3 regions of the Clostridium sp. MF28 genome follow, and region 2 is predicted to be linked to each of the others. Evidence: riboswitches for the same ligand, from Rfam matches in the RefSeq annotation. Region 2 holds a riboswitch; each other region holds the start of a gene.
What was found. A riboswitch is a leader RNA that binds a small molecule or an ion and turns the genes downstream of it on or off. The one in region 2 is predicted to bind S-adenosylmethionine.
Positions count from the first base shown of each region.

Region 1: another riboswitch for S-adenosylmethionine. It lies ahead of metK (methionine adenosyltransferase); the one in region 2 lies ahead of AXY43_RS18170 (methionine ABC transporter ATP-binding protein).
Region 3: another riboswitch for S-adenosylmethionine. It lies ahead of AXY43_RS15750 (trans-sulfuration enzyme family protein); the one in region 2 lies ahead of AXY43_RS18170 (methionine ABC transporter ATP-binding protein).

Region 1 is NZ_CP014331.1:3,917,357-3,928,455, forward strand. Features, by position in the region: gene spoIID (stage II sporulation protein D) at 86-1,144, shown strand; gene AXY43_RS17235 (M23 family metallopeptidase) at 1,585-2,322, shown strand; gene spoIIID (sporulation transcriptional regulator SpoIIID) at 2,430-2,684, shown strand; gene AXY43_RS17245 (rod shape-determining protein) at 2,764-3,798, shown strand; gene yyaC (spore protease YyaC) at 3,866-4,402, opposite strand; gene AXY43_RS17255 (hypothetical protein) at 4,503-4,907, shown strand; tRNA gene AXY43_RS17260 (tRNA-Tyr) at 5,067-5,151, shown strand; tRNA gene AXY43_RS17265 (tRNA-Val) at 5,161-5,236, shown strand; tRNA gene AXY43_RS17270 (tRNA-Thr) at 5,264-5,338, shown strand; tRNA gene AXY43_RS17275 (tRNA-Tyr) at 5,351-5,435, shown strand; tRNA gene AXY43_RS17280 (tRNA-Val) at 5,445-5,520, shown strand; tRNA gene AXY43_RS17285 (tRNA-Thr) at 5,551-5,625, shown strand; tRNA gene AXY43_RS17290 (tRNA-Tyr) at 5,638-5,722, shown strand; SAM riboswitch class I at 5,840-5,937, shown strand; gene metK (methionine adenosyltransferase) at 6,175-7,350, shown strand; gene recD2 (SF1B family DNA helicase RecD2) at 7,802-10,030, shown strand; gene AXY43_RS17305 (hypothetical protein) at 10,049-11,065, shown strand; gene AXY43_RS17310 (ComF family protein) at 11,038-11,099, shown strand, end outside.
Region 2 is NZ_CP014331.1:4,122,484-4,133,582, reverse strand. Features, by position in the region: gene clpB (ATP-dependent chaperone ClpB) at 1-594, opposite strand, end outside; gene AXY43_RS18205 (CBS domain-containing protein) at 860-1,246, shown strand; gene AXY43_RS18200 (transcriptional regulator) at 1,404-2,669, opposite strand; gene AXY43_RS18195 (tetratricopeptide repeat protein) at 2,687-3,997, opposite strand; gene AXY43_RS28055 (hypothetical protein) at 4,251-4,424, opposite strand; gene AXY43_RS18190 (ribonuclease H1 domain-containing protein) at 4,646-5,596, opposite strand; partial or broken gene AXY43_RS18185 (YkvA family protein) at 5,698-6,659, opposite strand; gene AXY43_RS18180 (MetQ/NlpA family ABC transporter substrate-binding protein) at 6,973-7,803, opposite strand; gene AXY43_RS18175 (methionine ABC transporter permease) at 7,815-8,453, opposite strand; gene AXY43_RS18170 (methionine ABC transporter ATP-binding protein) at 8,453-9,418, opposite strand; SAM riboswitch class I at 9,562-9,680, opposite strand; gene AXY43_RS18165 (bifunctional metallophosphatase/5'-nucleotidase) at 10,104-11,099, opposite strand, start outside.
Region 3 is NZ_CP014331.1:3,610,601-3,621,699, forward strand. Features, by position in the region: gene AXY43_RS15735 (HlyD family secretion protein) at 204-1,640, shown strand; gene AXY43_RS15740 (ABC transporter ATP-binding protein) at 1,646-2,383, shown strand; gene AXY43_RS15745 (ABC transporter permease) at 2,374-3,645, shown strand; SAM riboswitch class I at 4,007-4,124, shown strand; gene AXY43_RS15750 (trans-sulfuration enzyme family protein) at 4,262-5,410, shown strand; gene AXY43_RS15755 (trans-sulfuration enzyme family protein) at 5,444-6,580, shown strand; gene AXY43_RS15760 (MarR family winged helix-turn-helix transcriptional regulator) at 6,765-7,250, opposite strand; gene AXY43_RS15765 (PTS mannitol transporter subunit IICB) at 7,600-9,006, shown strand; gene AXY43_RS15770 (BglG family transcription antiterminator) at 9,545-11,099, shown strand, end outside.

The DNA.
Region 1 (11,099 bases), 210 kb from region 2:
TTTGGGTAGCTTAAAGTTAACATAATTAACATAATTATTAGGCTAAGACAATATACTTTAGAGTGCAGGCTTTAGGAGGTAGAGTATGAAGATAATTAATGCTAAGACTACAAGTATAAAGATTAGCAATAATGTGAAAATAATTGCAGCTATGACTTTGATCATTTTTACTATATTAATAGCATTACCAATAGCTTTCTTAGAAAATGGTAAAGGGAAAATTGATTCGTTTAACTTGAGTGACAAAGATATAATGAAGAGTTCAAAAATAACATTTTCGTCTAATGGTAAAGTTAAGCTATATCATAGGTCAGAAGATAGAGTTGAGGAAATAGATTTGGAAGAGTATGTAATGGGAGTAGTTGCGAGTGAAGTACCAGCTAATTTTGAGGAAGAAGCTTTGAAAGCTCAAGCTGTTGCAGCAAGAACATTTTATATGAGTAAAAGAAATAACCCTAATAAAGAAGAAAAAGAGAAAGGAGCTGAAATTTGTGATACAACCCACTGCCAAGTATATATGAGTAAGGATGAGAGAATCTCTAAATGGAGTAAAAGTGAAGCTGAAAGTAATTGGGAGAAGATACAAAAGGCAGTTCTAGATACAAAAGGGCAAGTTCTTACTTATGACGGTTCAGTGTTGGAATATCCTCAATTTTTTGCAACCAGCTCTGGAAAAACAGAAGATGCAAAAGATGTATTTTCTATGGATGTACCATATTTAAAATCAGAAGACAGTAAGGGTGAAGAAATTGCACCTAAATATAAGACGAGCACACAAATTCCTATAAACGATTTTATAAATAAAATTAATTCTAAATATAAAGGTGTTAATGCTAATAAAAGTAATTTGTCATCACTAATTAAGATATTAAGTTTTACAGAAGCTGGAAGTGTAAAAGAAATAAAAATAGGCAATGAGATTGTTAAAGGAACTGAATTTAGGACATTGTTCAATTTGAATTCGACCAATTTCACATTAGACTTTCAACAAGATTCTGTAGAAGTTAACTGCAAGGGTTATGGCCACGGTGTAGGGATGAGCCAATGGGGGGCTAATGCGATGGCAAAGAGTGGATCGAAGTATGATGAAATTCTTAAACATTACTATAGCGGAGTCGAAATCCAAGAAATAAATTACAACTAAGGAGAGAGTATTTACGTTAACTTAGACATAGGGTTGGCATAACTTCATATGAATAATTGAATAAATTTAAAGAGGATACTTGTTTATTTTTTTATAGCAAGTATCCTTTTCTATTTTTGACTATAAATTAGCATGGGGTATATCCTCCAATTAATTGAATTTTTGTATATGTATGTTTAAAAAAAGTGGAGATGGACATAATTTAGAACATCACTACTTAAAACAGAAATTATAAAGTAGAACTTCTTAAATTAGGGCCTAAATCCCTGATGGATATATCTATTGTTTAATAATTAAATTATATGTACTTTTTAACACTAGATATACACTTATAACAATAATTTTAAAATACCTTTAAATGTAAATAATACATGATAAAAAAGCAAATTTATGTATTATTTTTCATAAAAAGGGAACTATAACAATTGGAGGTGTTCATATTGGACAAAAATTTAAAAGAAAAACTTAAAAACTTATTTAGGAAGGAGGGATTTTATATCGCCTTATTCCTATGTCTCTGTATTGTAGTAACTGTTGGAACTATCTCTTATAAAATGCTCAACAGCAAAAACCAAGTTAATAAAACAGAAGACGTAAATAAAGATCTAACAATGAATTCTGGAAATGAAGGAAATTCTAATAATTCAGTTCAAAATGCTGAAAGAGTAGAGAATGCTCAAAATAATAGTAATAAAGACAATGCAGATAAAACAAAAACAGAAAAGGCTGCATCAGTATCTACAAATAATACGGTAACATTTGTAAATCCTATAGATGGAGTAGAAAGTAGAAAATATACTTATCCTGCGCCAGTTAAGATGGAAGAAGGAGTTTTCAGAACTATTAGAGGTATTAATCTACAATCAACAGTAGGATCAGAAGTAAAGGCAGCAGCAGATGGTGTTGTGGAAGTTGCAGAAAATACTGGCGTTGAAGAAGGGGTTGTAGTAGAAATTAAACATGCTAATGGCCTAAAGACAAGATACGGAAATCTTGATGCAAACTTATCAGTAAAAAAAGGAGATAAGGTTAAAGCAAATCAAGTTATTGCAAAAGTAGGAGATAGCGCAAAGGTATTTAGTAAAGATGTATTTGGTGAATTTTTAAATTTACAAGTAATTAATGCTAATGGAGAACAAGTTAATCCAGAAAAATATTTTAATTTAAAATCTAAATAAAATTTTATGAAAATATATATTAGTCATTTGTTTTTTTCATTAAAATAAATGACTAATAAATCAAAAAATAAATGATAATAAAATGATAAAATCAAGGAAGTGGTATTTTGAAAGACTATATTGAAGAAAGAGTTTTAGATGTTGCAAGATATATCATAGATTCAAAAGCTACAATAAGAAAAACAGCTAAGGTTTTTGGTGTTAGCAAGAGCACAATTCATAAAGATATGACAGAGAGATTGTTAAAAATTAACCCAGAAATTGCTCAAGAAACTCATTCTATTTTAGAATTAAATAAAGCTGAACGACATATTAGAGGTGGAAAAGCTACACAAATGAAGTATAAAATTATTGAATCTTAGTAGGATTAAGTCTATAATATATTATTAGTAGAATTATGTAAATATAGGTATTAATATGTATTATAGGAGTGAATAAAAAATGTGCTTTTGGAGAACGGGGATAGACCTCGCAATTGACTTAGGAACGGCAACTGTACTAGTTTACGTAAAAGGTAAAGGGGTAATATTAAAAGAACCTTCTGTTGTAGCCATAAATAAAAATAATAATAAATTGTTGGCTATAGGGGAAGAAGCAAGAAAAATGATAGGAAGAACCCCAGGAAATATTGTTGCAGTAAGGCCATTAAGAGATGGAGTGATTTCTGATTACGATATAACACAAAAAATGCTAAAGGAATTTATAAAAAAAGCGTGCGGGAAAAGAAGTATAAGTGCACCTAAAGTAATTGTTTGTGTACCATCTCAAGCTACAGAAGTAGAAAAGAGAGCTGTTATTGATGCAGCTATGAATTCAGGAGCAAAAACGGTCCATTTAATTGAGGAGCCGCTAGCAGCAGCCATTGGAGCAGGATTAGATATTACTAAGCCGAATGGATGTATGGTAGTGGATATTGGCGGAGGTACTTGTGATATCGCTGTTATCTCATTAGGTGGAGTGGTAGAAAGAGAGTCAATAAAAGTAGCGGGAGACAAGTTCGATGAAGCCATAATAAAATATGTACGTAATGAATATAAATTAATGATAGGTGAGAAAACAGCTGAAGATTTAAAAATAAATATTGGATCAGCATTTAAAAACTCTAGAAATCTAACTTGTATGATGAAAGGTAGAAACCTCATTACAGGATTACCAGATGAAATAGAAATTACAACAGAAGAAATACGAAATGCAATAAAGGAACCTGTGGAAATAATAGTTGATACTGTAAAAAAGGTATTAGAAAGAACACCGCCTGAATTAGCCTCGGATATAATAGAAAGAGGAATATTAATGACTGGTGGGGGAGCTTTAATACATGGGTTAGATAAACTTATAGAGTTTAAGACTGGCGTAGTAGCAACTATAGCCGAGAACTCAGTTGAATGTGTTGCGAACGGTACAGGCAAAGTGCTTAATTATATAGATAAATTAGATAGTCAAGTTAATTCTCAGCAAATAGTTCTTATAGAATAGCTTTATAAATAGCAGTCATTAGTAATTTCACTATTGACTGCTATTTATTTAGTTAAATATAAAATACCTAAATTTTAGGATATTTCCAGTGACTTAAACTATAGGCATCAATAAATATTTTGGATATAATTTTAGCCATATCCATAATGAATGAGAGTCTTATGCTTCGCGAAAAAAAGAATTCAGCATTATCACTAGAGTCCACAATGCCTATAACTGATGCAATTCCTACCTCGGGAAGTTCTTTTCCGACTCCTTTACCAGGATGTATTGCATAGTCCCTTATACGAATTTCACCAATATCATCTTCGTCACCTAAGCAGGCATCAACACCAATTATTGATGCATTAGGGTGATTACTATATATTTCATTTAATCGTTCATCTATGTTCAAAGCATGAATTGGAGAAGATAAAGTTCCATAAACAGGTAAAGGAAAAAAGTTTTCTGTGAGTATAGATCCAACTAGAGGACCTAAACAATCCCCAATACATTTGTCAGTACCAATACAAACTATTATGGTGTCTTTTGATATAAATTTTTTAACTTCTAAAGCTAAATTATAATAAAATTTAGGATCAAGTTTAATATCTGGCTTGCTCAAGGGACATATACCTCCTTTATAAAATATATATATGAGTAATTAACAGAAGATAGTATAAAAAAATGTTTTTTGGAAATTAATAGTAAATAAGGAGGTGCATATGAAAAAAGTTTTAATGTATTTGGTTTTAGTTCCTACAATAATAATAAACATGTATTTTCTGTTATATTGGCAACCGCAAGATGAAAATTCTGCAAAAGAAGTTGTTGTACAAGAAACTGTTTCGTATTCGAAGCCATTATATAAAATAAATAAAGAAAAAGCGTTAAGTCAATTATCTACAGATAATAAAAAGGAACTTGAAAAAATAATAAAAAAATTATCTGCATTTGATATAGGTAAAATAAAAGAATATTATGAAGATACGAATGATAATGAAAGCCTAATAGAAATATTTAAAATCTTAAAAAGGAGATTAACAACAGAAGATTATAAGAAAATTCAAGAAATATCATCTTCTTTTTTAGATATACAAGAGATTAACAAAAGAATAAAAAATAATTAGGATTAACATATTAAATGAGAGCATATTGTAGAAATAGAGAGTAATATGAATTTAAATTATTTATATGGGTGTATATTGGAGTTGAAATAAAATCGCTTTACCGATATACTAATCATTGTTGACCGGCAAATGAGGCAACAAGGTATAAAAAATAAATATGGAGGAATTCCCGAGTGGCCAAAGGGGGCAGACTGTAAATCTGTTACGTTTCGTTTCGATGGTTCGAATCCATCTTCCTCCACCAATTTATAATGGGCGCATAGCTCAGCTGGGAGAGCACCTGCCTTACAAGCAGGGGGTCACAGGTTCGAGCCCTGTTGTGCCCACCATTATAAAATTACTAATCTAATATATATGCTGGCATGGCTCAACGGTAGAGCAGCTGACTTGTAATCAGCAGGTTGTAGGTTCGATTCCTATTGCCAGCTCCAATAAAATAATATGGAGGAATTCCCGAGTGGCCAAAGGGGGCAGACTGTAAATCTGTTACGTTTCGTTTCGATGGTTCGAATCCATCTTCCTCCACCAATTTATAATGGGCGCATAGCTCAGCTGGGAGAGCACCTGCCTTACAAGCAGGGGGTCACAGGTTCGAGCCCTGTTGTGCCCACCATTATAAAATTACTAAATCTAATAATTATATGCTGGCATGGCTCAACGGTAGAGCAGCTGACTTGTAATCAGCAGGTTGTAGGTTCGATTCCTATTGCCAGCTCCAATAAAATAATATGGAGGAATTCCCGAGTGGCCAAAGGGGGCAGACTGTAAATCTGTTACGTTTCGTTTCGATGGTTCGAATCCATCTTCCTCCACCAAAAAGAATAAACTTAAGTTTATTCTTTTTTATTTTTTATCTTATATAAAAATTGATTGATAATATTGACTAATTATACAGCATATGATAAAATACTTTTGAAAATTGAATTATGTTACTCTTATCAAGAGAGGTGGAGGGAAAGGGCCCTGTGAAACCCGGCAACCTGTATTATATAAGGTGCCAATTCCTGTAGAGTTTTCTACAAGATAAGAAAATGATTGCTAAATTGCGCTCTTCTTATCGAAGAGCTTTTTTATTTTTTTAAGTTTGCGCATGCTTAAATTATACAAAGAAACAATTAATAAAATAGTTTGACTATTATTTATTGTATTTAAATAAGGTGAAGTTTTTATAAACGATTATTATTCTATAAAGCTATGTATAGTTTTTAATAAAATAATTTTATTCGTGAAGATAGTTATAATATTTAAATCTAAGGAGAGAAAAGATATGAGAAGATTATTTACTTCAGAATCAGTTACAGAAGGACATCCTGATAAAATGTGTGACCAAATTTCAGATGCTATACTAGATGCTATTCTATCTAAAGATCCAATGGCTAGAGTTGCTTGTGAAACTTGCACAACAACAGGTATGGTTATGGTAATGGGAGAGATAACAACAAATTGTTATGTTGACATTCCTAAGGTAGTTAGAGAAACAGTAAGAGAAATTGGATATGATAGAGCAAAATTTGGATTTGACTGTGATACATGTTCAGTTCTTACATCGATAGATGAACAATCTGCAGATATAGCTATGGGAGTAGATGAAGCATTTGAGTCAAAGAAAGGTGAAAAAGATGAAGTTGAAGCAGTTGGTGCTGGAGACCAAGGAATGATGTTCGGTTTTGCAACTAATGAAACTGAAGATTTTATGCCGCTTCCAGTATATATGGCTCATAAATTATCAAGAAGACTTACAGAGGTAAGAAAGAATGGTACATTAAGTTACTTAAGACCAGATGGTAAAACTCAAGTAACAGTTGAATATGAAGATAATGTGCCAAAGAGAATTGATACTATAGTTATATCAACACAACATGATGAGAAGGTTACTTTAGAGCAAATTCAGGAAGACCTTAAGAAGTTTGTTATAGAGGCTGTTGTACCAGCAGAATTATTGGACAGTGAGACAAGATATTTCATAAATCCAACTGGAAGATTCGTTGTTGGAGGACCTCAAGGGGATTCAGGATTAACAGGTAGAAAGATAATAGTTGATACTTATGGTGGATATGGCAGACATGGCGGCGGAGCTTTCTCAGGTAAAGATCCAACTAAAGTTGATAGATCAGCTGCATATGCTGCAAGATGGGTTGCTAAGAATTTAGTTGCAGCTGGTGCTGCAGATAAGCTAGAAATTCAATTAGCATATGCAATTGGTGTTGCAAAGCCAGTTTCAATTGAAGTTGAAACATTTGGGACAGGAAAAGTAGATGAAGATAAGATTGTTGAAGTAGTAGAGAAGGTATTTGATTTAAGACCAGGAGCTATAATCAGAGATCTTGACTTAAGAAGACCTATCTATAAGCAAACTGCTGCATATGGACATTTTGGAAGAAATGATCTTAACTTACCATGGGAACAACTAAATAAAGTAGATGAAATAAGAAAAAATCTATAGCATAATTCTTAAGTGAATTTTTATTATCAATATATATAATAGAAGTTTTTGTAGAATGGTAAAAAGTCGTCTTAAATCTAGACGGCTTTTTATTATGGAGAAATTTATAATTATATATTTGAATAGTATATATAGAAATTTAATAGATTGAGTGCTCAACTAAGATTAAAATTTATAACTTTAATTGCAAAACAGATAAGCATTTAAAAGCACTTAAAATCTGAGCACTTTAGAATTTATTAAATATTTATAGTTTTATTTTGTATACTCCATTTAAAAGTTATTTTATGTAGGGAAGAATAAGAAAAGATTATGAGTTATAAGTGATTAGTTTTAAATTGGTATAAATATTTATGATATAATTATAAGAAAAAATCAAAGTTAAATTTGACGCTAAATTTTAATTTTAGAAAGTTTAAGGTAAATATATAAAGATTTGGAGAGATTCTATATGGAAGTTCTAAATGGATTTGTTGAGAATATTGTTTTTAAAAGTGAAGATACTGGTTATGTAGTTTGTAGAATTAGAAACGAAAAGACATTAATTAGTGCTGTAGGAACAGTTCCTTTCTTGAGAGAAGGACAAAATGTAAAGTTAACAGGATACTGGACAGTACACAAACAATTTGGTAATCAATTTAATATTCAGGATTATGAAGAACTTCTTCCAAATTCATTAGATGGCATAGAAAAATATTTAAGTGCAGGAATAATACATGGAATTGGACCAGTTACGGCTAAGAAAATAATAGAGAGATTTGGTGAAGAAACTCTAGACATAATGGAAAACCATATTGAGAGGCTTATGGAGATAGAGGGTATAGGGGAAAAGAAATTTCAAATAATATATGAATCCTATATAGAGCAACAAGGTTTAAAAGATATAATCTTATATTTTCATAAACATGGAGTCACTAATAATCAGTGTGTAAAAATATATAAGAAATTTGGTCCAAATGCGAGGCAGATAGTATCTGATAATCCATATATATTATGCGATGAAATATCAGGAATTGGGTTTAAAACAGCTGACAGAATTGCTATGAGCATTGGCATTGAAAAGAATTCAGAGTTTAGAATTCAAAGTGGCATTAAATATGTTATGAATCAATTTTGCTCTGCAGGAAACACATTTATGCCTAAAAATAATATAATAGAAGAATGCGAAAATAATTTGTTAATATCTAAGGAATTAATTGAAAAAAATATATATGACATGGCTGCGCAACAAAAAATTATTGTTGAAAACATAAACGGTACTGAAGTCGGATTTTTGCTTCAATATTATTATTGCGAGCTAGGTGTTACTAGTAAAATAATAACTTTAGGTTTGCAGCAAATTCAGACTATAAACTCGGATGTTGATTTCGAAATTAACGTTTTTGAAAAGGAACAAAATATAAAATTTGCAGAATCACAAAGAGAAGCAATTATTGGCGCATTTAATAATGGTATAGAAATAATTACCGGTGGGCCAGGAACAGGGAAGACTACAATTATAAAGGCAATAATACATATATATGAGAATAATGGAATGAAAGTAATACTTGGGGCACCAACAGGAAGAGCTGCAAAGAGGATGACTGAATCAACAGGGAGAGAAGCTAAAACAATACATAGACTATTAGAAATGGGAATTTCTGAGGATGATGAATCAGTATTTGAAAAAGGAGAATCATCGCCTCTAGATTGTGATGTAATAATAATTGATGAGGCGTCTATGATTGACATTATCTTAATGCAGAATCTACTAAAAGCAATTAATTTAGGAACTAGGTTGATAATTGTGGGAGATGTTGATCAATTACCTTCTGTTGGACCAGGAAATGTGCTAAAAGATCTTATAGAAAGCGATTATATAAAGGTGGTAAGATTAAAAGAGATATTTAGGCAAGGATCAGAAAGTTTAATTGTAGTAAATGCTCATAGAATAAATGAGGGACAGATGCCTTTGCTAAATCAAAAAGATAGAGATTTTTTCTTTATTAGCGAAGATAATCAAGAAAGAATTGCAAATACTATAATGGATCTAATAAATAGAAGACTCCCTAAGTTTAATAAGTCTTGGAATAAACTGAAGGATATGCAGGTTTTAACTCCTATGAGAAAAGGTGTGCTTGGAGTCACAAATTTAAATACGAAGCTTCAAGAAATGTTTAATGCATCATCAAAAGATAAAAAGGAAAAGACTTCTCGAGATATAATTTTCAGAGAAGGTGATAAGGTAATGCAAACAAAAAACAATTATACATTAAAGTGGATTAGGGTTAGTGGTTATGGCGAAAATGAAGGAGTGGGAGTTTTTAATGGTGATCTGGGATTCATAGAAAGCATCGATGAAGAAAGAAAAACACTCACAATCATATTTGATGAAGAAAGAAAAGTTATATATGATTTTAATTTTTTAGATGAGTTGGATTTGGCTTATGCTACTACAATACATAAAAGCCAAGGAAGTGAATTTAAGGTTGTAATAATTCCGGTATTTATGGGATCGCCATTTCTTATGAATCGTAATTTGCTTTATACAGGTATTACGAGGGCAAAACAATTAGTAGTAGTTGTTGGGTTTCAAAAAGCATTAATGTATATGATTAATAATACAAATAGTATAGAAAGATACTCATCTTTGAGATATAGAATAAGAGAGATAATAACCAAAGATGAATTCGAAGAATAAGGGAAAGGAGATAGGTGTATGAGGAATTTATGTAAAGTAACTTTAGAAGATTTAAAGTATGCATTTGATAAGATAGATTATTGGTATAAGAAAAATATCAAATTTTTAACAGTAATAACAGTTCCATTTAATACATCGTGTGTTTTTTCAAAGATAATAAGTAAAGTTTCACAAAATAATGGGAGGGTCTTATATGTATGGGGAAAAGAAGGTGAAAACAAAGAATTAGTAAATATAACAAGAGAAATGTATTCTGATATAACTCATTCGTATATTGTAAAAGAAATTTCAAATGCTAAACTTACTTTTACGCACTACAATAACTTAATGAAGATTAAGCAGAACTATGATTTGGTTATTTTTGATGATATAACATACTTCTCCAATCTAAGTAATGTAAATATAAGAGAGATGTTAGAAATGTGTTCAAACATAGGAGAAAGAGTTTTGCTATATAGCATAGAAAAGACGACTTTAGTAGGCGAAAAGTTCGAACTTGCAGCATATAATTATAAAAAACCGTTTGTGGAGCCTAGGGTATTAACTACACGAATAGATTTGAATTCAGATATTCCATTTTCTCTATATGACTATCTTAAATGGTTCAGGGAAAATAGCCATAAGGTGGCTATTTATGTACCCAATAAAGAGAAGCTTGACATAGTATATGATTATTTTTGTAATAAACTAAAACTTTCAAATGTAAAAGTAATAAAAGTTTCAGGAAATGATGATATAAAAAAGAGTGAAAAAGTATCAAAATACAAGGATAAGGCAATATTTATAATAACTAATAAAATAGAGGAGTTACTTGAATATTGCTATATGGATGATGCAGTAGTACTTTTTGCTGATAATGAAAGATATACTTATAAAAAGCTTTTGTATATATGTGGACAAATAAGAAATGTAAATCTAAAATTACCAGAGGTTCTTTTGGTATCAAACGATATATCAGAAGATATTGAGAAGGCAAAGAATATGGCAAGAGATTTCAATAAAAAGGTATGGGAAAAGCGTTTAATAGAATTATAAAAAGTATATTAGAAGGATTAATTGAAGTAATATA
Region 2 (11,099 bases):
CCTTGATAAAATCCTTATTGTCCTTCTTATTTCTTCATCTCTTCCTATAACAGGATCTAACTTATGCTTTTTAGCAAGGTCAACTAAATTAGTTCCATACTTTGCTAATGCGTCATATGTCCCTTCTGGATCTTGCGTTTCAACTCTTTGGCTTCCTCTAACTTCAGAAAGAACTTTTAAGAAATTCTCCTTGGTTATATTATATTGCTTTAATATTTTAGAAACTTGATTGTTATCTATTTCTATAATAGCAAGCATTAAATGTTCAACACTAACATATGAATCTTCAAACTGTTTCGAAAATTCTTCAGCTTTAATTAACACTTCCTCTACTTTTCTAGTTATATATACATTGCCAACTCCTTCTCCTAAAACTTTTGGCATTGCATCTAATTCCTTATTTACTGACGCTTTTAAATTCTTTACTGATATACCCATTTTAGTAAGAATATTAGGGACTAACCCGTCCTCCTGCTCTACAAGAGCTGAAAAAAGATGAATTAAATCTATTTGCTGATGATTAAATTTAACAGCTGTAACATTGGCATCATTCAATGCTTGTTGAACTCTCAACGTCATTTTATCAATATTCATACTTATTCCTCCTAAATCTCTATGTTAAATTTCGAAATTATTATTAAAACTAGTTTATCACTATACCTAAATAATTCCTCTTTATCTATATAATAATACATAGGTCAAAGAAAGTCAAAGTTTATTTAGTCTTTTTTTTAATTTTTTTATCATCTAAAGATTTATTTTAAATTTTGTTGTTTTATAGTAAAATAGTAATATAAATATTATTAGCCTGTTATTTTACAGCTTAACGATATTAAACTTTTTTAAAAGAGGTGATGTTATGAAAATAAGTTCTATCATTAAACCAAATTTCCATACAATTAATGTAAACGATACTATAGATAAAGCTTTAGATTTTATGGACAAACTTAATATTAATGGAATGCCAGTAGTAGATGATAAAGAAATTGTAGTAGGAATGGTAGTAAAAGCTGATATATATAGATTCATGATACATCCAGGACATTATGTTAGCTGTCCAGTTGAGTGGGTTATGTCAAAATCAGTTATCTCTGCGCAATCTGATGAAGATCTACTCACTGTAGCTAAGCGTCTAAGAGAAAATGATATTATAACAATGCCTGTTATTGAAGACGAAAAAATTGTAGGAGTTATTAATATAGATGATTTATTAGATTACTTCATTGACTCTTGTTCAAAAAATTAGTAACAATAATATCCATATGAATTTAATAGCTTAAATATATCATTACTGATCTTAAAGGCTTAATTGTGAATATAAAAAAATAGAAGTGGCGATATTTTGTTAATCCATTATAATCGAATTAACAAAATATCGCCCTTCTATATATATTTACGAGAAATTAGATTTTTTTATCAACAGCTAATGCAAGATTAAAGTATTTTAGCGAATCCGCTGTAAGTCCAAGCTTATAATAAAGCTTACCCATATCTACATATCTATTTCTTCTTTCTTCTCTGGTACCAAATTTAAACAACGAATCTAATGATAGATTCATATATTTTTCTGCTTCCAAATGTTTGTCCATTTTCTGAAGAATTATACCTTTAAAATAATATGACTTCTCAATTAACTTTATATTATCAGTCATAATAGCTAAATTTAATGATTCTTCTGTAATCCTATAAGCTATCTCATACTCTGAATTATCAATTAATATTTTTGTACAATAATTCAAAAACTCCACATATTTTTCTACATTATCTTGTGGAAATATCTTTATTCCATCTTCTATTTCAGAGATTGCTTTTTCCTTTTCTTCTACTTCAAAATAATACTTTCCATAATTTCCATGGGATGCTGCCAGAGAAATAGGATTATATTTTTGATATTGAAATGCTTTCTTTTTATATTCATCAACATAATCTTTTTTAAGCTTAATGCATACTGTAGCATATATATGATATATTTTTCCCTTGCTTTCATCTGTTTTAAGGTCATCAACATATCCTATGATTTCTGATAAAATGCTATATGCTTCTTCAGATTTTCTTAAATTCTGATAACACAGAGCCTCATTGTAGCCTATTAAACAGTACTCTGAACTATCAAATCCATCTTCTTTCAATCTAAACATTTCTCTAAGCTTGCTGTAGTAAGAAATAGCCTCAATATATTCACCATTTTGAGATAAATAACGTGCCATATCTTTAAAGTAGATAGCTGTATTTTCTTCCGTATTATTTCTTTGATATAAATCATAATATTGAGAAACTATAAGCTGAATATTTTCAACCTTATTTTCTTCTACATAATACGAGAATAATATGTGTATTAATTCAAAAGCTAAATCATAATATTTATATTTTAGTGCATAGCTTAGGTTATCTTTCAACTTACTTTCAGAATCAGTATCGGAAGATACATTCCTCTTTATTATATTTAGATTATTTGAAATTTGTTCATATACGTCTTCTATTAAATAATCTACATCTATTTCTATCTTCTCAGCTATATAATTCAGTAATTCGGTATCTGCCTTAATCTTTCCATTTTCTATACAGCTCATCTTGGCAATTGAAATCTTATTTCCGCATAATTCTTTCAATGTTATACCTTTAAATACTCTAGCTCTTTTTATCTTTTCGCCAGTAGATAGTATTTCCAAATATCTCACCCACTTACTTATAATTTGTAATTTTCTAACTTTTCTGCTTCATCAAATAACTTTATTCCTTGATTTAAGTAATATGAAGCCTCTTCTTCTTCTTTTTTATCTATGAAATATTTTCCGACTCTCATAGCTAATTCAGCAGCCTTCGACAACTTTCCGCTATTTTTTGCTAGCACATATGTATCAATCAATACACTTTCTGCTTGTTCTGGTTTATCGTCAATATTGAACATAGTATATTTTATTAGTTTACATTCGATTTTTCTGTCTATATCATGCTCTTCAATTCTATTTTCTATATCTTTTAGTATTTTGCTACATTGTTCAGTATTCTTTAACTTCAGATAACTTTTACAAATATCTATTAGTATATCATTTATACATCCTACACGATTTTGTGTACTAATACTTTTTGATATATCATAATGCTTAAGAGATTCATCTAAATTTCCTAGTTCATAAAATAACTTTCCTAAATTATGTTCTATATTAACTATGCTCTTGTTATACTGTATCTTTTTATATACTTCTAATGTTTTCTTTGAATACTTTATTGCATTCGGCAAGTCACCTTTTTTATTAAATTCTTCTGCTAAAGAGAATAGATTTCTCGCATAATCTTCATCATTATAGACTTGTTCAAATCTATTTCTTGCTAGACAAGAATATTCTAAGGCTAAATCCAGTTCTTCTACATCGTAATATGTTCTAGCCATATTGTAGTATATTTCTCCCATTAAAAATTCATCTACAACCTTATTGTCTATATATACCTTTTCAGCCTGTTTTAAGTAACTACTAGAAGAATGATATGCCTTTAATTCTAAAGCAATATTAGCTAAATGTAGGAAAGTTTTTATTATCTGCTCATAATTATTATTTTTTACAAAAATTACATTTGCTGATAAAAAAAACTTCTGAGCCATAGGAAAATCTCTTTTATACATGTAGGATTTTGCTGTTATAAAATATATCATTGCTTTTCTATATTCTAGATTATATTTTTCACAGTAGTATAGAGCATTATCAATATATCTTTGACCTTTTTCGTAATCTCCCTGGAGTATGCATGATTCCCCTACCTGTTCGTAATATAAACTAATCTTTTCAGCTTGGCTTTCTTCTGATTCCATTAAATATTCTACATTTGTGTTCAATGCATCAGCTAAATATTCTAGCAAATCTACTGATGGATTCGAACGGCCAGATTCTACCAAACTTATTTGTCCTGGAGTTATTCTGTCTTTTGCCAAATCCTTCAACGTCATATTCAATTGTTTTCTTCTTCTCTTGATCTTTTCTCCCAATGATAGAATTTCCATCTTTTTAATCCTTCTCTATTCAACAAATTATTTAGTTATTTTAATATAATTTCCTTAATTATAACATAAATTTATAAAAAACTGCATAAAAATATAAATGTGCCCCAAATTTTATATAATTTAATTTTATTATCCATATTTATGTACAAAAGTATAAATACAATAAATAAAAATAAAAAGGCATGAGAGAAATTCATGCCCTTCTATTTTTATTATACCTAATTTTTACATATTATACTTTCTTTTTGTAATTCTATCTCATCCAATCATAAACTTCATGACCTACTGATTCAGCCATATTCCTCATTCTTCTGCCTGCTCTTCTCATTGTTTTTTGACTCCTTCTATCCATACGTGGCATTAGAGACATTTCGACAGCAACTCCAATTAAAAATCCAGTCATCATTCCCTTAGAAAATCTTTCCATAATAAACACCTCTTTAACATCAATTTATTTTCTATAAATATATTGTGTATTAATCAAAAAGTTATCCAAGTTAATTTATTCCATGATTATATACAGTTTTAAAAATATTCTAAAAAGTAACTATGCATATTACAATCAGCTTTCTATATTCCAGTCCTAATTAAGCACTTTTCTTATTTGCATTTTAAATGCAAATCTATTATTCCAACATATATACTGGTTTAATTATTATCAATGTACTCTTTAAGAAGATAAAAAATTAATTTTTCTTTTTCTTTGCTTAATAGCTTAGAAATTATCTTTTTGCCTTCGATATCGTTATTTCTATATAAACCAATAATTTGTTCAAATCTAATTTCATTGTCATCTTTCTTATCTACATTCAATATATTTTCCATTTGTAAATTTTCATCTTCGCCAATTAAAATTATATTATTTGAATGACTTGGAGCTATGCTTAAGATTTCTTCTTTAACCTTAGTACCAGAAACTCTTATAATATTTTTACTTAACCATTTTTCAACGGTTCTATCAGAAGTTATCCCTAAGCACTCTTTACATTTCTCATCAACAAGCTCGTTAAATAAATCTCCAGTATGACTATCAACTTTTACAAATATAATTTCCATTCCAGAATTTATTAACTCTTGCATCTTTTTATAATATTGCATAGATGATTCTTCTTTTCGTTCCCATGCTCCAGTTGCATGATGAGCTATCCCCTCGTAATCATGAAATAGAACTACTTTTTTTTGTCCATGTTCTAAAGCATATTCAACAGCTCTAACAGCTCCCTTAAGTTCGCCTGCTATTTGTCTTATATTTTTAGAAGAGCTATCTTTTTCAGCTCCGCTTTCTATATATTCTACAACATCATCATTAACACAAACTACCCCATAAGAATATCTTCCGTCAGAAGAATTATAACTTCCATCAACATATGCATGAAGACAGTCTTTTGGATAACTTTCATCACTCTTTTTTAGCATTCTATTTCCTTCGTTTAGATATGATTTTGCCTCTTCTATGTCTTCGAAACTCTTATACTTTGCTCCCTTTACCCCTTTTACATATGCTAAGCATTCATTCCAAGTATTGACTATTACATTTTCAACCTTTTTGTTATTTTTAATATCAAAACCATATTGTATTGCATAAACTTTTTTCGCCATATATTATTCCTTTCTCCGACCGTCTAACTTATTATTATACTTTTCATGGAATATTTATAAACTTATAATCTATATGTTATTAAATTTATAAATAATATTTTCTATAGTGATGATAATTCTTCTACAGCACTATATAATTTTTCAATATTTGCAGCATTTGTAAAGTTAGTTAGATATTCTATTCCTTTTTTTAATACTAAAAGTATATCATTTTTACCTTCCCAATTCTCTACTATTATCGATAATGGTATATCTTTAATAATCTTATTTAAAACAAAAAATATAACTCCAATATCATCAATCACGCCTATAAATGGTATACTATTAGGTATTATGTTAACTGGTACAGTTAATATGCTATTCCTGCCGACATTATAAGCTTAGTCTTTATAGATACTCTTTTATCCTTAAGTAATCTATATATTAAAGAAGCTATGTCTGGTAATACAAATATATACTCTTTATAATTTCTCACATTTTCAGATAATTTATTTGTAATTTTATTTCTTCCGACAGAATAGCAATCTTTAGTTTTATTTATAGTATCCAATGATGCTACATCAATCTCTTCTTCTTCACTTGTTTCTTCAACATCACTTTCCTTTATTAATTCTCCTAGTATTGAAACCTCAACATTAGAAATTTCAGCCCATACCTCTGATTTTTTCATGAAGACCTCACTAATATTTAGATTTATGTATGGTACATCTTGAAGTATTGTATTTATATCAATTATTACTTTATCTCTATCACTATCTATTCCATACTTTTTAAAAGCTTTTGCTAATTGCTTTAACACAAAACTTCTTAATATTCTGAAGAAACCAACATTTAATACTTTAACTTTAACTATCTTTACAGTAATTTTGTTATGAACACACCCAACTAATTGAACCTTTATATTGAAGTCTATATCTATTCCCTTTTTCAAAGTTCCTTCTAATATTATTCCATCATTAATAGTTACTGTTCTTAAATCCAACCCATCAACCTTAACAAATTCATTGATTATACTTAATATATCATTACCAGTTAATTTAACTTTTACTTCTGATATGTTCATTTTTTATTCCCCTTTAGAGTAAATTCTTACTTTATATATAAATTAAATCTAATTACTTTCCTAAATATACTTAAAAGTATACATTATTCCAGAAAATTATTAAAGATATGTTATATATAGAATCTACAATTTTTCTTAATACCAGAAGCCCCCATTTAACTTTCTTATAAAAAAAGAAGGCATGCCTTAATATCATTTTGTTGCCTAAATGATATTTGGCATAGCCTCTCTTCTTGTAATGCAGCATATTTATGCTGCAAATACTACTTATTATTCAATTTCTTTTTTGAATCTATATGTTCAAAATGAACTATTAAAATACTGGAATTACTGAACCATTATATTCTTTTTCTATAAATTCTTTTACTTCTGGTGATGTCATAGCTTTTACTAAAGCTTTGATTTTTTCTTGATTTTCATTACCTTGTTTTACAACAACTATGTTTGCATAAGGTTTAGCAGCTTCTGAAGCCTTATCTTCAATAATAATTGCATCTTTTGCTGGATTAAATTTAGCTTCTATAGCATAGTTTCCATTGATTACTGCAGCATCAACGTCATCTATTGCTCTTGGAACTGCTGCTGCTTCTAATTCATTAAACTTTAAGTTTTTAGGGTTTTCAGTAATATCCTTTGATGTAACTAGTTCTCCATCTTTAATTTTTATTAAGCCTTTTCCTGCTAATAATTTTAATGCTCTAGCTTCATTTGATGGATCATTAGGAACGGCAATTGTAGCTCCATCTTTAAGTTCATCTAAACTTTTTACCTTCTTAGAATATAATCCCATTGGTTCTAAATGTATTGCACCAACTGAAACTAGGTGATATCCCTTAGATGAATTTTGTTCATTTAAGTATGGAGTATGTTGGAAGAAGTTTGCATCTAATGAACCTTCTTCTACAGCAGTGTTAGGTTGATTGTAATCATTAAATTCTGTTATTTCTACTGTATATCCTTCTTTTTCAAGTAATGGTTTAGCTATATTTACTATCTCTTCATGTGGCTTTGGTGTTACCCCAATCTTTATTACCTTGTCATTTTTAGAATCTTTACTTCCTGAAGTAGCTGTGCCCCCGCAACCTACTAATCCTAGTGTCACTACTCCTGCTAAAACTACTGATAAAATTGATTTCTTTTTCATATTTATTCCCCCTATTTTGATAATTTATTGTAAAAATAATTGCCTATAAGCTGTAGTCCTTGTACTACTATGATTAACACAATACATGTTACTACCATATAATCAGTTTGGAATCTTTGATATCCATAGCTTATAGCTACTTGACCAAGTCCTCCACCCCCAATAGTTCCTGCCATTGCAGAATATCCAACAATGCTTATTATTGTAAGAGTAATTCCTGATGCTATTGAAGGAATTGCTTCTTTAAGCATTACCTTAAAGATAATTTGAGTGTTTGATGCTCCAAAAGATCTTGCCGCCTCTATTATTCCTTTATCGACTTCTCTAAGTGATGATTCTATAATTCTTGCTACAAATGGTGCTGCTGCAATTGTAAGTGGAACAATAGCTGCTTCTGTACCTATAGATTTACCAGCAATAAATCTAGTTAATGGTATTATTGCTACCATTAATATGATAACTGGAAAACTTCTTAATATATTAATTATTAAATCTAAAACTGTATAAACTATTTTATTTGGTTTTAATCCGTCTTTTGCAGTAACTGTTAATATTATTGCAGGTATGAATCCTAAAATAAGTGAACCTATCGTCGATGCAAAAACCATCTCTAGAGTTTCTATTAAAGCTTTTACTATTACCTGATTCATTATTCGATCACCTCCAATAAGATATCCTTATTTTCAAGGTACTTTATAACCTTGTCCTTATCCTCTTCGTTGATGTTTATTACAAGCCCACCTAATACTTCGCTCCTAAATTTTTCAAGTTTTCCCCAAACTATAGAAAAATCTATCTCTAATTCCCTTGCCATCTTTGTAATTAGTGCATTTTCAGAAGAATCACTTGGGAAGAATATCTTGATATTAACACCTTCTTCTGGTAATATTCCTTCATCTTCTTCTCCTAAGAATTTCTTTAATGATTTTCCTGGTTGTAAGAATAAATCTTCTGATCTTCCTTCTGCTTTTATTTTTCCACCATCTAGCAATGCAACTTTTTCACAAACTTCTTTTATTACTTCCATTTGATGAGTTACCATTACTATTGTAATCCCTAATTCTTTGTTTATTTTAGAAAGTAATGCTAAAATGTCTTTTGTAATTTTAGGATCTAATGCAGAAGTTGCTTCATCACAAAGTAGTATTTTAGGGTCTAACGCTAATGCCCTTGCTATTGCTACTCTTTGTTTTTGTCCACCACTAAGCTCTGACGGTTTGCTTAGCTTTTTGTCTGTTAATCCAACTAAATCTAATAATCTTAATACTTTGTCCTTAATTTCACTTTTGTTGTACCCCCACACTTCAAGAGGAAGAGCAACATTATCAAAAACATTTTTTCTTTGCATAAGATTGAAATTTTGAAAAATCATCCCCAAATCTTTTCTAAATTCCCTAAGACTTTTTCCTTCTAATGATGAAACCTCTTTCCCCATTACATTTATTGAACCTCCATCATAAGATTCAAGTCCATTAATGCATCTTAATAGTGTTGACTTTCCTGCTCCGCTGTGTCCTATTATTCCATAAATTTCGCCCTCTTTAATGCTTATTGATACATCTTTTATAACTTGTGTTTCCCCAAAATTCTTTACCACATTTTTGATTTCTATCAAACACATTTCCTCCTTTGACTTTGTTTTGTTAGTTTCCGGATAACTAAGGTGATGTAATAATTAACTTAATTATTAACGTTCACCTCAAAACAAAAGCGCTAGAGAATAAATCTCTAGCGCATAAAACACCATACAAATTTATCCTCTCATCTATCAGCTAAAAGCTGCTGGAATTAGCACCATATAAATATCATTTAGTAAAAAATAATATTTCGGTTGCCGGGTTTCAAAGGGCCAGTCCCTCCACCGCTCTCGATAAGATATTCAGATTATTTAATTTAGCTTTGACCTAATTATATACAACTTTTTTTAATTTGTCAAAATCTATAGAATAACCTTTTGCTCTTTCAAATCCAAGTATTGTAATCGGATTGGTTTTATTATATATACTTTCTGCATATATTGCAAGATTTTTTTATGAAATTAATTAATAAATTTAAGTTTATAGTATAAATATTAAATTATTTTATATTTATATTGTTAAATCTGTTGTATATGCTATATATTTCTATCAAATATTCAAAATCAATATCTAAGCTAATAAAAATATTAACATAAAAAATAATAGATATTCTACAATAAAATTTGAAACCATACACATGTAGATAAATCTATCTATGTGCATGGCTTCATTTTTACTAGAATTACTTATATATTTTATGCCTCAAAATAATTGCTTCATATCTTAGGCTGCTTTTTTCTGCTTATCTAAATTCAGTATCTCCCAATTATTTGAGCAATCTGGAGATATCTCTCCATGTTTTTTAATGTAGCTAGTCATTAAACTTCTCACTTGGCCATCATCACCAAGTGCTTTTCCTGAATCATAGACAATAATACTTGGATCAGTATTGCTTAATCCAGCGGCCTTCATAAAACCACCACCGCCATTAAATCTATAGTTGTTTATAGCAACTGTAAATTCATCTGAATCTTTTACTTCAACACCATTAACCTTTAAATTCTTTATTCTATTTCCTGATATTACTCTTCCTGTTTCCTTGTCGATAGTACATGCAGGTTGTGTTAAATCAATATCATATGTTGCACCATATAATTGATCCAAGTTATAATCTGGAATATTTAATATTGGATCTTTTATTACTGCTGCATTATCCCCTGTTGTTTGAGCATAATATCTAACTGAATATTCCATCCAGTCTTTCAATTGCTTTCCTGTCATTTTTACTCCATACAAAAAGTTTTCAAATACATATACTGCCATCATATCTTTTATTGTAACATCACCTTGAGGTATATATGCCCCAGAACTTAATGGTGCTGCAATTGATAATTGAGTCCCAGCACTTTCTTTTTGTACTTTATTAATGAGCTCCATAATTGCAGTAGGCTCTGTTAACTGTCCACTTCCTGTAAATTCTCCAGTTGAAGTTCCTATTTTTGTATCTACATATTTTAATGTTGTATCTTCATAAGGTTTAATTAAATCGACAATCTCCTGATCATCTACTATGCTATTATCAATAACAATGTTTTTTGTTGAAATTCCTATAAGCTTTGCATTTCCATCAAAGTTCATATCAACTTGTGCCAAACCTGTAGCTCCCTTAGTTGACTCAACTATTGGAACAACTTTACCTTCTGGATTCTTCTTAGTTAGATCATTTACTTTCAAATGTGTATGACCTGCTATAATTGCATCTATACCATCAACTTGTGT
Region 3 (11,099 bases), 510 kb from region 2:
GTTTTATTAAGGGTTATGTTAAAGCATTAGTGATATACTGATGAATATTAGATTGGTAAAGTTACATAAATTCAATATAGTGGAAGTTTGTAAGGGTAGTGTAAGAATTAATGATGCTTAAAGAGTAACATATATATGACAATGTTAGTTAATTACTATTACATGGATAAAAAGGCTGTTAAGAATAGGGGGAAGTTTTAAAAATGCCGAAATTAGATGTAAAAAAGTTAAAACCTAAGGGCATAAGTCTTAAGGGGATGAAACTAAAAAAGAAGCCAAGCAAAAAAGTAATATTAATATGTACAATATTTATATTAATTGGAGCTATCATAATAGGAAAGTTTATTATGCCTAAGTCAGCTCCGCAAGTAAAGAGTACAGTTCTTTCTAAGGGGAAGATTGTAAATAGTGTTAATGTTTTGGGAGAAATAAAAAGTAAAGAATCAACTAACATATACAGTACCTTGAACAATCCAGTCCAAGAGGTAAAAGTAAAAGAGGGAGATAAGGTTAAAGTTGGAGATGTTCTAGCGGTACTAGATTCAAATGGGTTAGAAAAAGATATTGAACAGGCTACAGCTACAGCAGATGCAACTGAAGCTAATGCTAAGACACAGCTTGATTCAGCTCAAAAAGAATATAATGATGAATTGAATTTATATAATAACAATTCAAATGCAGATATTAAAAATGCAGAAGAAACACTAAGTTTAGCACAAATTACTCTTGATGATAAATCAAAAATATATGATAAGAATAAAGCCTTATTTAACGCTCAAGCAATTTCTGAGAGCGACTTAAATAAGATAAAGATAGATTATGACACTGCTAAATCAGATTATGAGAAGGCAAAAACAGCTCTTGAAAATGCTAAGGTTAAAGTTGACCAAGCTCTTAATAAGGCTAAAAGTGACTATGAAACAGCACAAACAAACTATAATAATAAAAGTCAGAGAATTGCGATTGAGAAGCAAAAACAGCAGTTAGATGATTGCACTATTAAGGCTACAAGTGATGGGATAGTTACAAATGTAAATGCTGTTGTTGGAAATTCAGGAAATGGAGTTTTATTTCAGATCGAAAATTTAGATAATATAGAAATAACTGTGCCAATTAAGGAAGTCGATATAGCTAATGTTAAAGTAGGACAGAGAGCAGAAATAAAAACAGATGCAACAGGGGATGAAACCTTTGCAGGAGAAGTAGAAAGTGTTAGTCCAGCGGCTAAAAAAGGAGGGGGATCTGCACCTCAAGCACAATCAGAGAATTCACAAAGTCAGTCTCAAGGAGCAAACTCAGATGCAGGTTTTGAGGCAAAAATTAAAGTAGATGATACAAATGAGAATATGAAGGTAGGAATGAGTGCAAGAATAAATATTATTACAAATGAAAAATCTGATATTTATACAGTTGCATCTAATAGCATAGTTGAAAGTGGAGATACGAAGAGCATATATGTTGCAGAAAAAAGCAGTGAAAAACCAAATGAATATATAATTAAAGAGTTACCAGTAGATACAGGACTTGAATCTGATTTCAGTGTAGAAATTTCAGGTGAAGGAATATCAGATGGAATTATCATAATTGATGACCCTTCAACTCATAAAGTTGGAGAAAAAATTCGAATAAGTGGAAGGTGAGTTTTTTGAATGATAATATAATAGAAATGAGAAACATCGTAAAAAGCTTTTATATTGGAACTCCCAATCAATTAGATATTCTCAAGAATATAGATATAACAATAAAAGAGGGCGAATTTGTATCAATAGTTGGTGCGTCAGGGTCAGGAAAAAGCACTTTAATGAATATTATAGGAGCACTTGATAGACCAACATCTGGAACATATATTTTAAGTGGAACAAATGTTGGTGAAAAAACAGATAATGGATTATCAGAAGTTAGAAATAAGAAGATAGGATTTGTGTTTCAAACTTATAACTTAATACCGAGGAGTTCAGCTTTGAAAAATGTTGAGTTACCAATGCTTTATTATGGAATGGGAAAGCAGGAGAGAAAAGAACGGGCAGAAAAGCTTCTAGAACTTGTTGGAATGAAAGATAGAATGAAGCATCTTCCAAATGAATTATCAGGTGGACAGAAACAGAGAGTGGCAATTGCACGTGCACTTGCAAATGATCCAAGCATAATACTTGCTGATGAACCAACAGGAGCACTTGATTCATCAACTGGTAGGCTAGTTATGGATTTATTTCATAAGGTACATGAAATGGAGAAGAAGACAATTGTCTTTATAACTCATAATTATGAACTTGCAGGAGAAACAGAGAGAATCATAACATTGAAGGATGGGAAAATAGTATCAGAAGAACATAACGACAAATATACTAGAAGGTTTCAAAATGGTGAAAAGTTATGTTTATAAAAGAGAATATAGCACTTGCGATAGCAGGTATAAAATCAAGCAAAATGCGTTCATTATTAACTATGCTAGGAATTATAATAGGAATATCATCTGTTATAGGGATTGTTTCTATTGGAAGTGCAATTACATCTACAGTATCATCTCAAATGGATAAAATGGGTGCAAATAATATAGACATTGGTATAGCGATAAAAAAAGAAGACGGAACTGCTAGTGGGAATGGGACTAGTAAACAGCCAGAAGATAGTGATCTTATAACAATGGAACAGATAAATTCATTTAATGAAGTATTTAAAGATAAAATTAATAGTATAAGTGTACAGGAACAATTAGGACAAGGAAAAGTAAAAGATGGATATTCTTATGCAAATGTAAGCACCACAGGAGTAAATGAAGGATACAAACAGGTTAAAAACTTGAAACTAATTAGTGGAAGATTTATCACTGATAGGGATGTTAAAGCAAATTCTAAAGTCGCTATAGTTTCTGATAAGCTTGTTAATAATATCTTTAAAGGAAAAACTGATCCGTTAGGTAAAGAAATTAAAGTCTATGCAAATGATGATATTCAGACATATGTTATAGCTGGTGTATATCAATATGAAAATTCATCATTATTTGGAATGGGTGAAGGTTCTACATCAGAAAAGGACAGAAGAACTTCTTTATATATCCCTATAACAACTGAAAAAGCACTACAAAAAAATAAAAACTTTGAGTATTTTACTGTAGTCCCTAAAATGGGGATAGACAAAGGGAAATTAGTTAGCGATATGCAAAAGTATGGGAATAAGATGTACAAGAATAATAAGAATTGGACATTAATGGTTCAGAATAATGAAGCTGATGCTGCAGAAATAACATCAGTGCTTGGTATGATATCTATGGGGATATCTGTAATTGCAGCTATAGCATTACTTGTAGGAGGAATAGGAGTAATGAATATAATGCTCGTATCTGTTACAGAGAGAACAAGAGAGATAGGAACAAGAAAGGCTCTCGGTGCTAAAAGTAGTCACATAAAGATGCAATTTATAATTGAATCAGTTATAATATGCACCATTGGTGGAACAATTGGTATAATACTTGGAATTGGGATGGGAATAATTGCATGTATAGTATTAAAATCACCAATATCGATATCTATTCCAACAATTTTAATAAGCTTTACTTTTTCAATGGCGATTGGTGTGTTCTTTGGATATTATCCAGCTAAAAAAGCGGCTAGCCTTGATCCGATTGAAGCCTTAAGATATGAGTAAGCAGTATGAAAAAGTAGTAGATAAAAAATAAAACACATATATCCTAAAGAAGTTTAATTCATCGAAGTTCACCTTAAACTAGTGAATAGTAAAAATTATATATTCTATAAAGAATGAATTGTATTATTTAAAATGTATATGCAAAATATGATTAGTGTTATGAAGGTTAAATTTGTGAAGATAGATATTTTATTAAGAATTAAAATATCTATCTGTTTTTTTATTTAGAAGAAGTCTTAAGGTAGGAATGAAACTTTCATAATTTAATTACATAGAAAGTCGATATTTTTACTAATAATTGTTGACAAGTTTCTGTAACTATGTATAATTAGTATTAACAAAAAAATATCTGGATAAGTTAATCTTATTAAGAGCGGTGGAGGGACTGGCCCTTTGAAGCCCGGCAACCTGAAAGATTTTATATAAAAATTTTTTCGTTGGTGCTAAATCCTGCAAGAGAATATCTTGAAAAATGAGAGGAATTAAGTTTTTGTAGAACTTATAATATGACTATAAAGTCACTTCTTGTTTTGGAAGTGGCTTTTTTTATTAATATTATTTCTGATATTAGCAATAAGTAATGCATTAAGCAAAGCAAATTAAAGGAGGCAAAATAATGACTTTAAAAAAATCTTTTGAAACAATCGCAGTCAGTGGAGTATCAGGTGGAGATAAAGAAACTGGTGCTATAAGCTTTCCGATATATCAGGCTGCTACGTTTAAACATCATGGTCTTAATAATAGCACCGGATATGATTATGCAAGGGCTCAAAATCCAACCAGGGAAGAAGCTGAAAAAACATTAGCTGTTTTAGAAGGTGGAAAATCAGCGATAGGGTTTTCTTCAGGAGTTGCAGCAATTACAGCCTGTATACATTTATTTAGGGCTGGAGATCATATAATCTTATCTGATGATTTATATGGTGGGACATATAGATTGTTTGATGATATTTTTAGGGATTTTGGATTAGAAGCTACCTTCGTTGATACTACAGTTACTAAAAATATATTAAATTCTATAAAGGAAAATACAAAGGCAATACTTATAGAAACTCCATCTAACCCTATGATGAAGGTAACAGATATAAAAGCAGTTGCAGAAATAACAAAAACAAATAATTTACTGTTAATTGTGGATAATACTTTTTTAACTCCGTACTATCAAAGACCACTAGAACTAGGAGCAGATTTAGTTGTTCACAGTGGAACAAAGTTTTTAGGTGGGCATCATGATTTACTTGCAGGGTTCATAGTAGCAAATGATGAAGAAATATTAGAAAAATTAAGAAGAATTCACATGTCAACAGGAGCAACTTTATCTCCCTTTGATTCATGGTTAATTTTAAGGGGTATAAAGACTTTACATATAAGGTTGGAAAGGTCACAAGAGAATACACTTAAGATAGCTAAGTTTTTAGAAGGTAATCCTAAAGTAGAAAAGGTGTATTACGTAGGTCTAGAAGGTTTTGAAGGCTATGAATTAAATAAGAAACAATCGACAGGTTTTGGGGCAACATTATCGTTTAGAGTAAAAGAAAAAGAATTAGTTGCCAAGATTTTAGAAAGAGTTAAAGTAATAAGATTTGCAGAGAGCCTAGGGGGAGTAGAGACATTAATAACATATCCATTTACTCAAACACATTCAGAGATACCGGAAGAAATTAAGCAAAGACTTGGAGTAGATGAATATCTGCTTAGATTATCAGTGGGAATAGAGAATATAGAAGATTTGCTAAAGGATTTAGAAAATGCTATAGGAAAATAAAGTTTATAATTAAAATAGAATGGGGCGTTAAATATGAATTTTGGAACTAAATTAATACATGCAAGTGGAGATATAGATCCGGCAACAGGATCAGTAAGCACTCCAATATATCAGACATCAACATTTCACCAATTTGATATAGAAAACTTCGGAAAATACGATTATGCAAGATCAGGTAATCCAACCAGAGATGTGGTAGAGAAATTAATTGCAGAACTTGAAGGTGGCGAGTGCGGATTTGCATTTGCATCAGGAATGGCAGCTATTTGCTCTGTATTATCAATATTCTCTTCAGGAGATCATATTATAATATGTGGAGATGTATATGGGGGGACATATAGAGCTACTACAAAATTATTCTCAAGATTCAATATAGAATTCACTTTTGTAGATGCATCAAATATTGAAGAGATAGAAAAAGCATTCAAAGAAAATACTAAAGGTCTTTATTTAGAGACACCTTCAAATCCACTGCTAAAAGTTATAGATTTAAGAACAGCTAGTAATTTAGCTAAAGAAAATGGAGCAATAACTATAGTGGATAATACATTTATGTCACCATATCTGCAAAGACCTATTGAACTAGGAGTAGATATTGTTGTTCACAGTGCAACTAAATTTCTTGGAGGGCATAGTGATGTTATAGCAGGTCTTGTTGTAACTAAAACAAAGGAATTAGGAGATAGGGTGTATCAAATACAAAATACTTTTGGGGCAGTACTTGGACCACAAGACTCGTGGCTTTTGGTTAGAGGTATCAAAACATTAAAAGTTAGACTAGATGCACTTCAAAAAAGTGCCCAAAAGCTAGCAGAATGGCTTGAATCAAGAGAAGAAGTTGAAAAGGTATATTATCTTGGATTACCTTCTATGGAGGGAAGAGAACTACATTTAGAACAAGCTGATGGAGCAGGCGCTGTATTATCATTTAAATTTAAAACATTTGAGAGAACAAAAGTATTTTTAAATAATGTAAAGAATGTAGCGGTAGCTGTTAGCTTGGGTAGTGTTGAAACTATAGTTTCATATCCAGCTAAGATGAGTCATGCTTCAATTCCAAAAGAAGAAAGAGAAGAGCTTGGAATAACAGACACATTGATAAGAGTATCCGTAGGATTAGAAGATATAGATGATTTAATAGAGTCATTTAGAGAAGCAATGGAAAAATAAAAATTACAGAGATAAGTTATATATAAAAGTTGATGAAAAAGGGTGATTTATATGATGATCCTTTTTTCATGCTTCTGATTAGAGGAATAATTCGATTAAATTTGGTGAAATGAAAGAAATAGAATTAATCGAGATATTATAATTTAAAAAATATCCTTTATGTAAGCAAGTGATTAGGTAAGTGTTATTTTAATTTTTTTAATATATTTATAAGGTTTATTATGGAATCATCTAACGTAATTACTTCATCATCAGAAAGAGAAGAAATTTTTTCAGCGAAAGAGCTACAGATGGCATTACGAAGAGAATTCAGTAAATCATAAGCTTTTGGTGTTAGTTCAACTCTAAGAATCCTTTTATCATTAGGATCTGGATATCTATTAACTAATTCATAATTAATAAGGTTGTCTATAATTGGAGTCATATTAGATTTTGATATACCTATATTATCTGCTATTTGAGAAATAGGAGATGAATTACTGTGAAAAAGATAGAATATAACTCTGGCGTGTGAAGGAGGAATAGAAAAATCGGAGCAGCATTGTTTATTATTTTCATGTAATGATTGAAAAATTTTAGATATATCTTGTACTTTGAATATATTACTTTGAATAATCCATAAAAAGTTAATTAAGGAATCTGCAACTTTAAATAAATTTTCTTTTTCCATATTAAAACAAATCCTTCCTGAGGTGGTATATTAGTAAATTATAAACTATTGATAAATTGAAGACAATAGATAAGGATTATTGTAATATTTAATATACTTAATAGGTTAAAAACACTTACTAAGTATATTTTTTTGTTTTGTAAAGATAATAAAAGTATGCTTTCTTTTCGATCATTTTAGGATATAACCATGTATTTTCAACAGTTTAACATTAACTTTAAATTTGTCATTGAAAACGTAACTCAAATTTGAAGTTGTTTAAATTGAAAAGGTATTCTTCATAGTTTAAGATAGTAAATGAAAGAACTAATAATAAATTATATAAATAAAAATAGATGGAGGTTTTATTATGGAAACTAACAAATCGTCTCTTAAAGGAAGCGTGCAAAGATTAGGTAGTTTTTTAAGCGGTATGGTATTACCTAACATTGGTGCATTTATTGCTTGGGGTTTAATTACAGCTTTATTCATTCCAACAGGATGGATTCCAAATGAATATTTCGGTAAAATGGTAGGCCCTATGTTAAGTTACTTATTACCATTACTTATTGGATATACAGGTGGTAAGATGGTATATGGTCAAAGAGGAGCAGTAGTTGGTGCAATAGCAACAACAGGAGTTGTAATTGGTGCTTCTATCCCAATGTTCTTAGGAGCAATGATCATGGGACCATTCGGTGGATTTGTAATTAAAAAAGTTGACCAATTCCTAGAAGGAAAAGTTCCAACAGGTTTTGAAATGCTTGTTAATAACTTCTCATCTGGAATTTTTGGAGGAATCGTAGCACTTATAGGTTATACTTGTATTGAACCAGTAGTTACAGCTTTTTCAAACACATTAGGAAGTTTAGCTACTATAGTTACAAATATGGGACTTTTACCTCTAATAGATATATTCATTGAACCAGCTAAAGTATTATTCCTAAATAATGCAATTAATCATGGAATATTATCTCCACTTGGAATACAACAAGCACAAGAAGTTGGTAAATCAATATTCTTCTTACTTGAAGCAAATCCAGGTCCAGGTCTTGGTATACTTTTAGCTTACACTTTCTATGGTAAAGGAAATGCAAAACAATCAGCTCCAGGAGCTATAATAATTCACTTTCTTGGAGGAATACATGAAATATATTTCCCTTACATTTTAATGAAACCAGCATTAATATTAGCAGCAATAGCTGGTGGAATATGTGCAGATTTAACTTTTGTATTAACTCATGCTGGACTTGCAGCACCAGCTTCACCAGGTAGTATATTTGCAGTACTTGCGATGACACCAAAAGGTAGTTATGCATCTGTTTTAGCAGGAGTTGCTGTAGGTGCAATTGTATCGTTCTTAGTTGGTTCAATAATTCTTAAGGCATCAAAAGATAATGGAGAACAAGACATTGATGAAGCTCAAGCTAAGATGAAAGATATGAAAGCAGAAAGTAAAGGTGCAAAAGCTTCAGAAACTGCGGCTAATGTATCAAAAGCTGATGTTAAATTAATAGTTTTTGCTTGTGATGCAGGTATGGGATCTTCTGCAATGGGAGAATCTATTCTTAAAAAAGCATTAAAAGATGCTGGAATTACTGATGTTGGAGTTAAGCATTCATCAGTTGATAGCATTCCACAAGAAGCAGATGTTGTATTTACTCAAGAAAACTTAGTTGAAAGAGCAAGAAAATCAGCTAAAACTGCTAATATAATTACAGTTAAAAACTTCTTAGATCGTTCTAAGTATGATGAGTTTATTAACACATTAAAATAATAAGATATTATTAACTAGAGTAGAATTTAGTAATATAACTTACAGGCATTGGTAAACGGACTGATTTACCAATGCCATTTTTAAATTTGATAAATAATAGAGATGAGAGTGGATGATAGTCAAACTTTAAATTTGTCATTAGAAATGTATCACAGTTTTGAACTTGTTTGAATTGAAAGGATGTTTCATATAGAGTAATATATATATTGAAAGAAGCAATAATTTATAGTAATTAAATAGGAGGTTTTATTATATAAAACTTTATTTAGACAAAGTGACTTCCAACTTGAACTTTGGATAAACTGGTAGATCTGATGATAACGTTTATGATACAACGGGTTATTAACTTTAAATTAGCAGTTTTATTTAAGATGTGTGTATTGGATCTTCTTTAATAGGAAAATCTATTTTTAAAAGAATTTAAGAAATTCAAAATCTAATGACATCTGAAGATTCTACTTCAAGTTAAAATTAATTGTTATAGATATGATCAGTCTATCAATATATACAAAATAATAGATAAATCAGGTGAGATATTATGAATAATTTAACGCCTAGACAACAATTCATATTAAGTACAGTATTAAATGAAGGAACTTTTAATATAAAACGGCTTCATAAAGATCTTGACATAAGTGAGAGAACTATTTTAAGAGAACTTTCTTCTATTAATAAAAGATTAAAGAAGAATAGTATAACTATATTTAATGACGAAAATATGAATTTAAGTATTTCAGGTAATAAAGAAAATATAGAGGAGATAAAGAAATCATTAGATATGGTTCCGATTCCTTGGCTATTAAGTAAAGAACAGAGACAAATAGTTATCATATGTGAATTATTAGTTAGTAATGAGCCACTAAAAGCTTCGTACTTTTGTCATAAGTTCAATGTTGTAATGGGAAGTATAAGCCTTGATATAGACAATATTGAAGAAAGGCTAATATCTAAGAATTTATGTGTGATTAGAAAACGTAGCTATGGGATAAGTATTCAAGGGTCAGAGTGGAATAAGAGAAATGCATTAGTGGAGCTATTCTTTGATTTTAAACCTTTTGAAGATTTAATAGCATTTCTTTATGATGAAAAAGTTGATCCGATAGTTAAAACTTTGTTTAACATTGTTTTTGGGAATGAGGCTATCCAATTAGTAAAGGATATATTAAAAGATATAGATTTTGATTATCTTAAAGGAAATGATGTCAAATACTTTAGTTTGTTTATCCAAGTATTGCTATCTATAAAAAAGACAAAGAATGGAGAAATTATATATTTACCTCAAGAGATTAAAAATAGTATATTATCTTTAGAGGAATATAAAAAAATACAATATTTAGGTAGTGTTCTGCAAAAGAATAATATAGATATATGTGAAGATGAACTTGTTTACTTATGTTTATATTTAAGTGATTACAAATACTTTTTTAACAATAAGCATCTTATAGAATCAGACATTAATTATGAGAATATTGCTAAAGAGGTTACAGAGGAAATATCAACAAAAATATATGTAGATATTACTAAAGATGAGCAGCTAATAAGGGATTTGACTCAGCATTTTAAACAAACATTTTATATGTTAAATTTAGGATTGAAAGTTATAAATCCTTTGATTAATGAAATAAAGGAACACTATTCAGAGTTATATAAAATCATAAAAAATACTTGCAGATTAATATTCTCCAGGTACAATTTTAAGATTCCTCCAGAAGAGGTTGGATATATAACAATGCATATTGCTGTTGCAGTGCAAAAGCAACAAGCGATGTCAAAGAATATAAAAGCACTTGTTTTATGCCCAAGTGGCATAGGGACTGCAAGAATACTTTGTAGTAAAGTAAAGTCTATATTTAATGAAATCAATGTTATTGATGTTGTATCCTTACATGACATTAATAGTATAATTGATAAAAATAAATATGATTTGATCCTATCTACTGTTCCTGTAAACTTGAAAACCAAACATAACCTGATTGTTGTTTCTCACTTTATGACTGAAGTAGATATAGAGAATATAAGTAATTTTATTTCTAACTTTAAAGCTAGTAATAATGAAAGAGAATTAGAATTATTTGCTCAAACAAAAGACAATA